DNA from 2 places in the Gilvimarinus sp. 1_MG-2023 genome. Region 2 is predicted to be linked to the other one. Evidence: predicted binding sites of a transcription regulator. Region 2 holds the regulator's gene; the other holds the start of a gene.
What was found. Region 2 encodes PhoB, which activates phosphate uptake and scavenging genes when phosphate is short. Its sites were predicted from a motif close to TGTCATAAANNTGTAACA; they were not measured.

Region 1 (6,261 bases), on a different contig from region 2:
CCGCCGGAATGACCTCCGAGCGCACCCGCTCACCCAGGATGGTTTTCTCTTGGCCCGCTTTATTAATAATGGTGGTTTGCATAATATCGGCCGGCCAAAAATGACCGAAACCGCGAATGGCAATCAACCCGAGCAGGCCGACCACCATCACAATACACAAAGCCACCGCACCGCCATTAAGCCAAATCCAGGGGGCACCACTTTTCATCCAATTTTTCATTTCGTGATCGCCTCTACTTACAGGTTGCTATAGCGCTTGCGTAAGCGCTGGCGAATAATTTCGGCACAGGTGTTAACAACAAAGGTCAACGCCAAGAGCACCAGCGAGGCCAAAAACAGCACCCTAAAGTGTGTACTGTCAACGGCAGTTTCTGGCAGCTCTACGGCGACATTAGCCGACAGAGTGCGCATCCCTTCAAAGATATTGAAGTTAACCACCGGGCTGTTACCCGTCGCCATCAGTACAATCATGGTTTCACCCACGGCGCGACCAAAACCCATCATAACGGCGGAAAAAATACCCGGGCTCGCGGTCGGTAAAACAACCCCAATAACGGTTTGCCAACGGGTCGCGCCCAGCGCCAGTGAACCTTGAGTGAGGTGACGCGGCACGTTAAAAACGGCATCCTCAGCGATTGAGAAAATGGTTGGAATAACAGCAAAGCCCATGGCAATCCCCACCACCAGAGCGTTGCGCTGGTCGTAGTTGATGCCGTTGTTGGTAAACCACTGGCGCATACTGCCGTCGAAGAACCACACCTCGATGTGCGGCGATATGGCCACGCAGAACCAACCGGTAAGCAAAATGGGAACAATCAAGATGGCTGCTTCCCAACCGTCGGAGACGCGGTGACGAATCGATTGGGGCAAATGCGACCAACCGTAGCCAACCATCACCATCATCAGCGGCATTAGGATCAGCACACTGAACACAGCCGGTAAATGATTTTCCAAAAATGGCGCCAACCACAGACCGGCCAAGAAACCCAAAATAACCGTAGGCAGGGCTTCCATAATTTCAATGGTCGGTTTAACCAAGCCACGCATTTTCGGCGTCATAAAATATGCGGTGTATAGTGCACCCATAATGCCTAGCGGAATGGCGAACAGCATGGCAAACAGTGCGGCTTTTAATGTGCCAATGGACAAGGGCACCAAACTCATTTTGGGTTCGAACTCATCGCCACCCGACGATGCCTGCCAAACATACTCGGGCTCGGACCGACCCTCGTACCACACTTTTTGCCAGAGCGAACTGAAAGATATTTCTGGGTGCTCGTTCCACAGCTCGGTCACTTGAACCAACCCCGCTTGATCGAGAATCAGCATTTTGCCGTTAATAGGCGAAATCGCTAACTGCTCAATCGGCGCATCGGCCACCTGTTCAACTAACAGGGTGCGCGCAGCCGTGCCGTGGTAAATACCCAGGTAGCCCTCACTGTCACCCACCAAAAACCCGCGGCGTGTATATTCCGGCGCTATGGTAGTGATCGCGCCGGGCAAGCTGTCAAAGTCGCGAGTAGGTAGTAAGTGATAAATATTGTTCGGGTTGCGCACCAAAAGCCACTGACTGACACTGCCCTCTTCGGTGCCAATCACGACCGAACCTGTGCCCACCAAAAACTCCATTGCCGTTATCTGACCACGCTCGGTTGCCACCGACCCGGTAAGCGTCGCTACAGCAGGCTTTTCCACAGAAAACAAATGTACTTGCGCGCTGTCATCGGCCACCAACAGATGGCGCGCAGTCTTATCGACCTGAATTATTTGGGCCTGAGCACCATTGGGGAGTCTGGGCAGCGTATAGACTTTACCGCTAGTACTTACTTTGCCTGTGATCATATTCGTTCGGCTGGTGTAGACCCCCAGTTGAATACGATTATCTGCCGTAATACCGGCCAGCACATGTCCGCGTCCGGTGGCTTGCACGGCCACAGCGCGCAAACTCTGCCCTTGCGGGTCCAGTGCGATAGGCGCCTCTCCTAGAGGGAACACCACTTCTGGGGTAATTTTGCGCTGATCGTTGGGATAGGACAGTGAGTAGTCAATGCGCGTTACGAGCATTTCACCGCTGGATAAGCCGTAAGCCGCCAGGCGTTCATTGGGTGTACTGGTACCCACACTGGTAACCTTCGCACCCGCCGGCAGAGGTAACTGCGTGCGGGACATGGTCTTACCTTGGTCGGCGGCAAAAAACTCGACGCTGCCAGCGCTGGTTAGAGAGGCGCCAATCTGCTCGTAGCGCTCCAACACCATATGGCGATTGTCGGCGCTGCTCACCTGACTGACCGGATAACTCTCAATCACGTTCACATCGGCGTCTTTCATCAGGGGAAAGACTTCGGAAAATAAGTAGAAAAAGATTAGGCCGAGAGCACCTACAACCGCCAAGCCCGCTGTCGTGATGCCCCATTTGGATATACTATCCTTAAGGCGCCTCACGTTTCGCAGCCTAGCCCTTTCACTGGCACTTGGCATCAGACTCTCTGTCCCGTTCACAGCGGGAGATGTCTCGCTCATAGTCTGGTTCCTGATTATGTTGACCGGATGTTTAGACGTGGTACGCCGCGTTTACTTTGCCATCGGCGGCGATCGTAGCAACGATTTATGACATTTTTGTTACAAAGTAATAATGCGCCCGGAGGCGCATTATTAGACGTCTGGCAAGCTGTAAATTACAGGCCTAACTCTTTGTGAACACGCTCTGCAACAGCGGCTGGTAATGGGATATAACCGTCGCGTACAACAACCTCTTGCCCTTGCTTAGAAGTCACCATTTTCAGGAACTCCGCTTGCATAGGGTCGAGATCGCGGTTGGGGTGCTTGTTAATGTAAACGTAGAGGAAGCGCGCCATTGGGTAGCTGCCATCGGCCGAGTGCTCGGCGTCCGCTGGCGCATAAGGCATGCCTTCTTCGGCGGCCAGAGGCAAGGCACGTACACTAGAAGTCACATAACCAATACCCGAGTAACCAATGCCGTTAATCGATTCACTCACGCCCTGAACGACAGAGGCCGAGCCCGGTTGCTCGTTGATGCTGGCCTTAAAGTCTCCACCACACAGGGCGATATCTTTAAAGTAGCCGTAAGTACCTGACACCGCGTTGCGGCTGTAAATTGTAAAATCGCGGTTCTCCCAATTGCCTTCCAGGCCAACCTGCCCCCAGCGGGTAATATCCTCATTGTGACCACAGCTGCGCGTCGCAGAAAAAATGGCATCCACCTGAGCCATGGTCAACCCTTCAATCGGGTTGTCTTTGTTTACGTAAACCGCAACCACATCGATTGCAACGGGCACAGCGGTGGGCTTGTAACCGAAGTGCGCCTCAAAGGACTGAATCTCTGAGCTTTTCATTTCGCGGCTCATCGGGCCAAAGTTGGCAGTGCCTTCGGTCAGTGCGGGGGGAGCGGTCGATGAACCAGCACCTTGAATTTGAATATTGACGTTAGGGTAAAATTTGGCGAACTCTTCCGCCCACAGGGTCATCAGGTTATTCAGGGTATCGGAACCGATACTGCTGATGTTGCCCGAGATACCGGAGGTGGTTTGGTAATCTTCTAAGTTGGGGTCTACATCGGCAAACACTGGCGCACAGGTCAGCGAAGCGGCTACCGTCAAGCTCTTGATGAATGTTTTTACGTTCATGGATGATTCCTCGGTTGAGTCCACTTGGTCATTGGGCGCACTCTATCGAGGGTTTATGACAGTTATGTGACAGCCGGTAAAGAAACTGTCACATTCCGGTAACCCTAACCAGCAGTTACTATTGCAGGGTCAACAAAAAAGCGGCCGGAGCCGCTTTTAAGTCGCATATAGAATTTGTCGTTCTAAAAATGCATCAACTTACATAGATTGGTCCCATGCCTGAAGCCCAGACAATAACGGTGGCTACCATCACCACGATAGCCAGCACCAAGCCAACGGTAATAACAGAGCTGGCGTAGATAAAGCCGCGCTCCTGGGGGATATTCATCAAGATAGGAATACCCTCATAAATCAAATAAATGGAGTAACATGCTGCCGCAATGAAAACGCCCGCTACCAGCCACAGTTCCGGCCATAGCAGAACCACGCCCGCCAGCATCATCGGAGCGGCGGAATACACTGCCAGTGCGGTGCCCTCATAGTGACGCTTATTGGGCTCATCCGATACGCCAAAGCTCTGACTCATCCAGTTGATGTACTCTCCCAGAATATAGACGGCAGCCAATTGGGCAAGATACGCAAAGCCACACAGGATCAGCGCACTGTCAGAGGTCAGCTTGACCACACCGCCATTGCCAATACTCCACCCCTGTTGAGTCACACCAAAATAGGCGCAAATAACCGGTATTAGAGCTAACAGAGGTACGTGGGTCCAATAGACACGAAAGAAGCTCTGCTCTTCACTGCGAATACGTTGCCACTCGCGGTCAGGGTTGGTGAAAATACCCAAGGTGTGTTGGAACATTGCCATAATTACTACTCCTACTTCGGTCGTTCTTATTATTCGAAACACTGTCTGTAGGTCAAAGATAACAAGGGCTGTGCAACAGCAACAAATAAGAAATCGCTATATAACTGTCGCTTTTAAATAGAGAAAAATATATATCACAAACAAAAAAGGCGCCTAAGCGCCTTTTGTTACTTCACTACCCGTAAGCTGGGTCGTTTCGCATCACTATCACCTTCCGGCTGGGTAGGTTCAGGTGGTGTGGGTGGTTCGGGCTCGGCCTCAAAAACTATTCCTTGGCCATTTTCTCGGGCATAAATTCCCAAAACCGCGTAAATAGGAATAAATAAATCGCGAGGCACACCGCCAAAGCGCGCCGAGAACGACACACTCTCCAAACCTAAATCCAAATCCACTACCGAGGTAGGCGATATATTGAGTACAATTTGCCCATCTTTATTCACATGCTCCAGAGGCACCTCCACCCCGGTGGCTTTGGCATTGACCAAAACATAGGGTGTACAACTGTTATCCACGATCCACTCGTAAAGTGCACGAAGCATATACGGGCGTCTGGAACTCATGGACATATCAATACCTCTGTTTACAAAGGGCAGGGTTAGCTGCCACGAATTTAAGCCGCTGCGCGCATCTCTCGCTCGGCTTCGGTTAGGCTCTGCTGGAAAGAGTCGCGACTGAACAAGCGCTCCATATACTGCGTTAAAGGCTGACTTTGGCGGGTATTCGGTATAGCGACCCCGAGCATTTCCAAGCGCCACAAGATAGGCCCCAAACAGCAGTCGACAATAGTGAATTCGTCACTCATAAAGAATGGCATTTCACTAAAGATCGGCGCAATACTTAACAGGCTATCCAGCAGGTCCTTACGAACTTTGTCGGAGTTAGTACCGTTAGGGTCTTGCAATATTGCATCGACTTTGGGCGCCCAATCGCGCTCTAACCGATACATCCAAAGACGGCTCTGCGCCCGTGCAACCGGATAAACAGGTAGCAATGGCGGGTGCGGAAAGCGCTCGTCCAAGTATTCCATGATAACTTTCGACTCATAGAGCGATAAGTCTCGATCCACCAATGTAGGCAGTGAATTATAGGGGTTTAAATCCGCCAACTCACGGGGCTTACTATCGGTATCCACTTCCACTGTATCTACTGAAACACCTTTTTCAGCCAGTACAATGCGTACTCGATGACTGTAATGATCACTTGGGCCAGAAAATAAAGTCATGGATGAGCGCTTAGTCACAACACCCATTAGGTCACCTCAACAATTAAATGTAAAACGAAGGGCGAGCTTAAACTCGCCCATGTAATCAATGAATACCTTTCCAGTATTCACGATTGAGCAGGTAGGTAAATATAAACAATACACAAATAAACAGCAGTACAAACACGCCAATACGTTTGCGATCTAACTGCGATGGCTCGGCCACATACTCAAGAAAGTTGACCAGATCAAACATAGCCCGATCAAACTCTTCACCAGTCATACTGCCTTTGGTCTCACCTTCAACCAGTGCACCGCAGTGTTCTTCTATGACAGGATTACCTAGGTCATCGCGCTCGGTATGACCGTGTGAATCCAATTTAGGACCGGCGCCACACTCCAATAGCCCTTGCAGCTCCATCATTACATGGGGCATACCCACGTTAGCAAAGACTCGGTTATTAACACCCAGTGGGCGCTCCTCATCTTTATAGAAGTTGCGCAGATAGGTATACAGCCACTCAGGTGAACGAGCGCGAGCCACCAAGGTTAAGTCCGGTGGGGCTGCACCAAACCACTGCTTTCCCAAGTCGGCGCTCATGGCA
Region 2 (6,261 bases):
CGTATCCAATTCTTCGGCGGTGCCCTCAACCGTCCAGATAAGTCGCACACTGTTGGCTCCTGTTTTGGCGATCTCGGCAAAGCTCGACAAGCCCGTGCGGTCCATTCGATACACCATGCGGTTGGGGCCCATTAAGACGACGCGCTCGCCACAGGGGGTATAGACAAACCGCTCCTGCACGTTTAGGTGGGTAGCATAGGCCGGCCAAATGGCCAGACAGAGGGCTGTGGTGATCAGAAATCTTCGCATAAAGACTCAATGGTCGGTTAAGTGCCCGCTCGGTCAGTGATTGTCCGGTCGCTATGACCGAATTTATTATTATCTGCCTGACAAAGCAAATGCCTTGGGTTTGTTTGGCCCCGTTCAGGGAAACGCCAATGGGGTTGCAGCTAGTGTAGCGCGAAGTGGGTTATTTGTCCCTAGGCCGCAGGCCGGTGCGGCCATCGTTAGCAGGAAGAATACAGGTGAATACACTGCCTTTACCCACTTCACTGTGAATCTGCAGCTCGGCATCGTGCCGGAGCAAAACATGTTTCACAATGGCAAGGCCAAGGCCGGTGCCGCCGGTTTTACTGTTGCGACTGGCATCCACACGATAAAAACGCTCTGTTAAGTGCGGGATATGTTTAGATTCAAACCCCGCTCCGTTGTCGGTGACCGAAAAATAGATATGCGGGCCGCTGCGCCATAAGCGCATGGCGATTGCGCCTTGTTCAGGGGTGTATTTGACCGCGTTAATGACCAAATTGGAAAAAGCACTGTGCAGTTCTTTTTCGGTGCCGACGACACTGAGCTCTGGCGTCATATCCAGAGTAATGGTTTGCTGTTTGTCGGAGGCCAACACCATGGCTTCGGCTTTGATCGTCTGCAATAGAGGTCCAAGTTCCAGCCGCTTCTGGTTAAAGCCGGTGTCTGTGGTTTCGAGCTTGGAGAGCATAATCAGATCGTTAATCAGCAGTGACATGCGTTTCGATTGCTGCTGCATTTGTTCAAATGGCCGGCTCCAGGCGGGGGTGGTATTGTTGTCGGCCATGGTTTCGAGGTAGCCGCTAATCACCGTTAACGGGGTTCGTAATTCGTGCGACACATTGGCGACAAAATCCTTGCGCATCTGCTCCAAATGGAAAATCTGAGTAATGTCGCGCACAACGATAAGGCGTTCATTCTTACCAAAACGGGTGATTTGAAACTGCAGTCGCTTATCGGGAAAGCGTGGCGAGGGAATATCCAGCGGCTCGCTATAATCACCTTGCTCAAAGTGATCGACAAAACGTGGATCGCGTATAAAATTCACCACTGACTGGCCCTGATCGGAGTTGTAAAACCCAAGCAGTCGCTGCGCGGCTGGGTTCCACCAGTCTAGCTGGCCACGCCAGTCGAGTAATATCACCCCGTCCTTTAGGGCGGAGGTGGTTTCCTGAACACGGTTGATCACCGCTTGCAGATTGTTTTTTTCGCGCTTCTGGCGGCGCTGTAGGTGATAGATAGCGTCAAAAACCTCCCCCCAAAGTCCGGTGGACTCGGGAGGCTGACTTTTGCGCTTGCCTTGCAGCCAAATACTCAGACGCAGCATTTGCCAGAGGTTCCAACCTGTGTACCAAGCGGTGGCAAGCAGCAGTGTGATGGCTAATTGATCGACCAGCAGACCGATAATAGACGCCATCGCAATCAACAGCAGCAGGCGTTTAACTTCGGCGTGAAATCCTTGCAACAAATGATAACCTTACTGACGGGGCAGCTCTGTGTGGCGCGGGTTTACGAGCCGCGATTATTAGCCGACCTTAGTGGAAAATCGATAGCCTGTACCGCGTACGGTCTGTACCAGGTTTTCGTGTTGATCTACGGTTAACGCTTTGCGCAGACGACGAATATGGACATCGACCGTGCGCTCTTCCACGTAAACATTACCACCCCACACGTGATCCAACAATTGGCCGCGGGTATAAGCTCGCTCTTGATGGGTCAGAAAAAATTGCAACAGCCGAAACTCGGTAGGCCCCATATCCACTTCGCGCTCATTGATGGTGACGCGATGGCTGGCGGGATCCAGGCACAACCCCTGAACCTTAATGGGTTTGCCGCTGGATTGGGGGTCGGTGCGGCGCAAAACTGCTTTGAGGCGTGCTACCAGTTCGCGTGGAGAGAAAGGCTTGGTGATGTAATCATCGGCACCCACTTCCAACCCCTGAATTTTATTATCTTCCTCGCCTTTAGCGGTCAGCATAATAATGGGAATGTTAGCGGTGACCTCATCGCGCTTTAACCGGCGCGCCAACTCAATACCACTGGTGCCGGGCATCATCCAGTCCAATAATATGAGATCGGGTTTTTCATCCACAATCAGGCCGTGAGCATCCTGTGCGTTACTGGCCTCTAGGCAGCGGTATTCCGCCATTTCCAGAGCGATACGCAGCATATCGCGAATGGCGGATTCGTCATCAACGATGAGAATGGTACGACTTGTCATAGTGCCTGCCTGTGATCCATTAAAATACGGAAAGATAAAATCTCAATGTCGGAACGGTCATTAATGACCAAGGTGCGTTAACCGACGGCGCAAGCGTATTTAATGTATTAATTGTTGCATATTTATGACAGTAACGGGATCGATTTGCCACAATGTGGTGTTTTCTATAAAGGTAGCTGACCGGCAATGATGCCTAGCAGTATGGCCAGCTGTGCCCAGTGGTTGTTTAAGAACGCTTTAAAGCACTGGCTGCGTTGACGATACCGAATCAGTCGCTGCTGGTAAATAAACAGGGCGCTCGCCGTGGCAACGCCAAGATAATAAAGTGCATTGAGCTCAAATCGAGGGGCCATCATTAACAGGCCACCCACGACTAGAATTTGCAAGGTGGCGGTAATCAGTCGATCTTGCTCGCCAAATAAGACGGCTGTGGATTTGATGCCTATTTGAATATCATCATCCCGATCCACCATAGCGTAAAAAGTATCGTAGACCATGGTCCAGATAACCACAGTGAAGTACACCAGCCAGGCCTCTACCGGCACCGTTTCTTGCACGCTGGCAAAGGCCATGGGAATACTCCAGGCAAACGCTGCTCCCAATATCAGTTGTGGCAAATGGGTATAGCGCTTCATAAAGGGGTAAACACTGGCGAGAACGAGTGCGCCGACGGCCAGCAACATCGTTAATGTATTGGTCAGTAATACTAAAATGATGGCAATAAACACCAGCGCAGCGAAGCCTGCCCAGGCTTCACTTAGTTGCAGCTGGCCGAGAGCCAGAGGTCGGTCTTGAGTGCGCTTTACATGACCATCCAATTTGCGGTCGGCAATATCGTTAATGATACAGCCAGCCGAGCGCATTACGATTGCCCCCAAGCTAAATATGATCAGCAGGTCAATTCTCGGCGTCCCATCACTGGCCAACCAGAGCGCCCATAGAGTGGGCCATAACACCAACAACCAGCCAATCGGACGATTGAGCCTTGTTAATTGCACGAACAGCATCAGTCGGTTACGCATTTAGTCTGTCCTGGTCAGAGTGTGTTCAAAGGCGGGCAGAAAAATCTCGCTCACCAGTAGTTTCTTGTTGTGCAAAGTAAACACCGAGCGGCGGCCCCAAAGTGCGCTTGAGCCCTGTAACGCCTCGGGCACCAACCCAGTTGGGGGCAGCAGTGCCAATTGTAACGCTGAGCGGCCCAGCTGAGCATGGCTAAATAAATAGCCACCTAGGGGGCGGCGGCCCAAATGGCGAAGATGTTTGAGTGGTCCCTTAAGGCTGGTGGCGGGAAATAAGCTGCGGGCAAACACCCAGGGCTGCTGTTGTGGCCCGCGCAGTATCACCTCGCGCACCAAGCATGCACTATGCGGGGCAATACCCAAAGTGTTGGCCTCGCTCAAGCTTGGCCTGCCCCACCCCTGTTGCACTATGTGCACACTGATTGGCTTGCCGCCCAGTTGGTTTAAGCGGGCGGTCAGGGAGCTCGGGTCGGTCAGCCAAGAGCGAAGATGACTGGGTAGTTGAAAACAGCGACCTGTGTTTTGCCACAGCCCAAATCCGCCCCGTCGCAAAGGGTATAAGCGCGATATTAAGTGGCGACAATCGGTGGCATACAGAGACAACACAAACCCCAGCAAAGCTCAGTGACAACGGCGGCTATTCTAACAGCCCCTGTTACTGGCGTGATAGCGTTGTATGCTTTACCGCGGGCTTAGGCCTTGGTTTAATGGCGCATCGTTTACATCAATGGGGTTTAGGTGTGAATAATAATGGAGAATTATAAAAAATGCCGGCTGGCTATAGAAGAAGAGTCCAATACTTATGAAAAGAGCAGAGTGGGTCGTGGTCAATGGTGCAGTTATCGGGTTAACGCCTATCGCGGCGAACGAGCTAGTTGGCAAAGCTGGGCCTCTATTGGGTTCCCGCTGTGCCGGGCATTGTGACTTTTAAGGTCAGTCACCGAATCGATCGCCATCCGCGTACCGGTGATATTATTCAGGTGCCAGATTGGCACACTATTACATATCGGCCTGTGCATACTTTGCGCAGCGCAGTTCAGGAGTTATTTCTGTGAGTTTAACAAAACGAATACTTATCGCCATGGTGCTCGGCATCTTGTCCGGGCTCGGTTTAAATGCACTGTCGGGCGGGGCGGACAACAGCTGGGTTCAAGTCTTTTTAGTGGATGGTGTGTTTGACGCGGTGGGTAGTATTTTTATTGCCTCGCTGAAATTATTGGTTGTGCCATTGGTATTTGTGTCGCTGGTGTGTGGCACCTCGGCGCTCGGAAATCATGCCCGCATGGGCTCATTGGCGATCAAAACCATTGGTCTGTATTTGATCACTACCGCTATTGCGATCAGTCTAGCCATTACGGTAGCCACTTTAATAGCCCCGGGGGAGGGCATTGAACCGGACGTTACGTCGGTAGCGATTACCCCTCAAGCACCGTCAATCAAAGAGACGTTGGTCAATATCTTTCCCGACAACCCGGTGCAGGCCATGGCCGAGGGCAATATGCTGCAAGTGATTGTGTTCTCGGTTCTACTCGGAATTGCCATTTCTCGCAGTGGTGACAGTGCCAGGCCCATGGTTGAGTTTTTTAACAACCTCAATCAGGTGGTCATGAAGATGGTGCTGATACTGGTGCACTTTGCGCCCTATGGGGTCTTTTGTTTACTGGCTAAATTGTTTGCCGGTGAGGGCATTGGGGTGATTCGCAACCTGGCCTGGTACTTTGGCACCGTGGTGGCGGTGCTGATGATTCAGTGTTTTATTGTTTACCCCGGCTTGTTAAAACTCTTGGCTGGGCTAAACCCCCTGCACTTCTTTCGCAAGCTGTTTCCGGTGCTGTTGTTTGGTTTTAGCTCCGCGTCCAGCAACGCCACTTTGCCATTTACCTTGACCACTGTGCGCGACAAGTTGGGGGTGGATAATAAAGTTGCGTCTTTCACTCTGCCTTTGGGGGCCACCGTTAATATGGATGGCACCTCTATTATGCAGGGGGTGGCAACCGTGTTTATTGCCCAGGCCTACGGTATTGATGTGGGCATTGGCGGTTATTTGATGGTGGTGCTTACCGCGACCCTAGCCTCTATCGGTACCGCTGGGGTGCCGGGTGTGGGCATGATTACGCTGACCATGGTATTGCAACAAGCCGGATTACCTGTTGAGGGGATTGCCATGATTATCGGCGTTGATCGCCTGCTGGATATGCTGCGTACCTCGGTCAATATCACCGGTGATGCTACCGTCAGTAGTGTGGTCGCCAACAGTGAATCGCTGCTGGATCGGGAAAAATTCGCTGCCCCACCCTCACCCTAGAGCGCAGGGCGGAAAGATAAAAAAACCGGCGATAAGCCGGTTTTTTTATTGGGGTCGTTCTGGGGTTGTCGGTGCCGGTTAACTGGGGGATAGAGCGCTGGCGATATGCTCTAACTCGTCTGTGGACTCGATGATATTGGCCACTGTGGCCTCGGCCTTATCTTTATTTAAGTGCAGCTCATCCAGTAAGGATTGGGGGATGTCTACCTTGGGACCATTGCCAATACCATGCTGGCGCAGCAGGCACTTGGCGATATAGATCAGTTTGGCATAAATTGCGTGCTCGCCCGTGATCTCCGGGTTTTGTTGGTGACGGATACCAACCACCACCTCTTCGGGCATCGACCAGAGCTCCATTAAGCAGCCGGCAACTTGATCGCGAGTCATGCCCAGTATATGCCGTTCGATGGCTTGCGGTGTGGTGTGCGGGTTGGCTTCGCTCAGGCGGCAAAATTTAGTGTAATGGGGTG

Region 1: Q4563_RS06325 (PstS family phosphate ABC transporter substrate-binding protein) is a predicted target of PhoB. The motif match lies at 3,699-3,716, and genes of this name have one in related genera.

Annotation. Positions count from the first base shown of each region.
Region 1 covers NZ_JAUOSC010000003.1:184,239-190,499, forward strand. The annotation lists gene pstA (phosphate ABC transporter permease PstA) at 1-220, opposite strand, end outside; gene Q4563_RS06320 (ABC transporter permease subunit) at 238-2,442, opposite strand; gene Q4563_RS06325 (PstS family phosphate ABC transporter substrate-binding protein) at 2,676-3,644, opposite strand; gene Q4563_RS06330 (Yip1 family protein) at 3,838-4,455, opposite strand; gene Q4563_RS06335 (ClpXP protease specificity-enhancing factor) at 4,623-5,021, opposite strand; gene Q4563_RS06340 (glutathione S-transferase N-terminal domain-containing protein) at 5,066-5,704, opposite strand; gene Q4563_RS06345 (ubiquinol-cytochrome c reductase) at 5,763-6,261, opposite strand, start outside.
Region 2 covers NZ_JAUOSC010000011.1:43,403-49,663, forward strand. The annotation lists gene Q4563_RS12265 (cellulase family glycosylhydrolase) at 1-249, opposite strand, end outside; gene phoR (phosphate regulon sensor histidine kinase PhoR) at 410-1,714, opposite strand; gene phoB (phosphate regulon transcriptional regulator PhoB) at 1,772-2,467, opposite strand; gene ubiA (4-hydroxybenzoate octaprenyltransferase) at 2,632-3,489, opposite strand; gene Q4563_RS12285 (chorismate--pyruvate lyase family protein) at 3,490-4,089, opposite strand; gene Q4563_RS23630 (HU family DNA-binding protein) at 4,407-4,541, shown strand; gene Q4563_RS12290 (dicarboxylate/amino acid:cation symporter) at 4,538-5,791, shown strand; gene Q4563_RS12295 (aminoacyl-tRNA deacylase and HDOD domain-containing protein) at 5,870-6,261, opposite strand, start outside.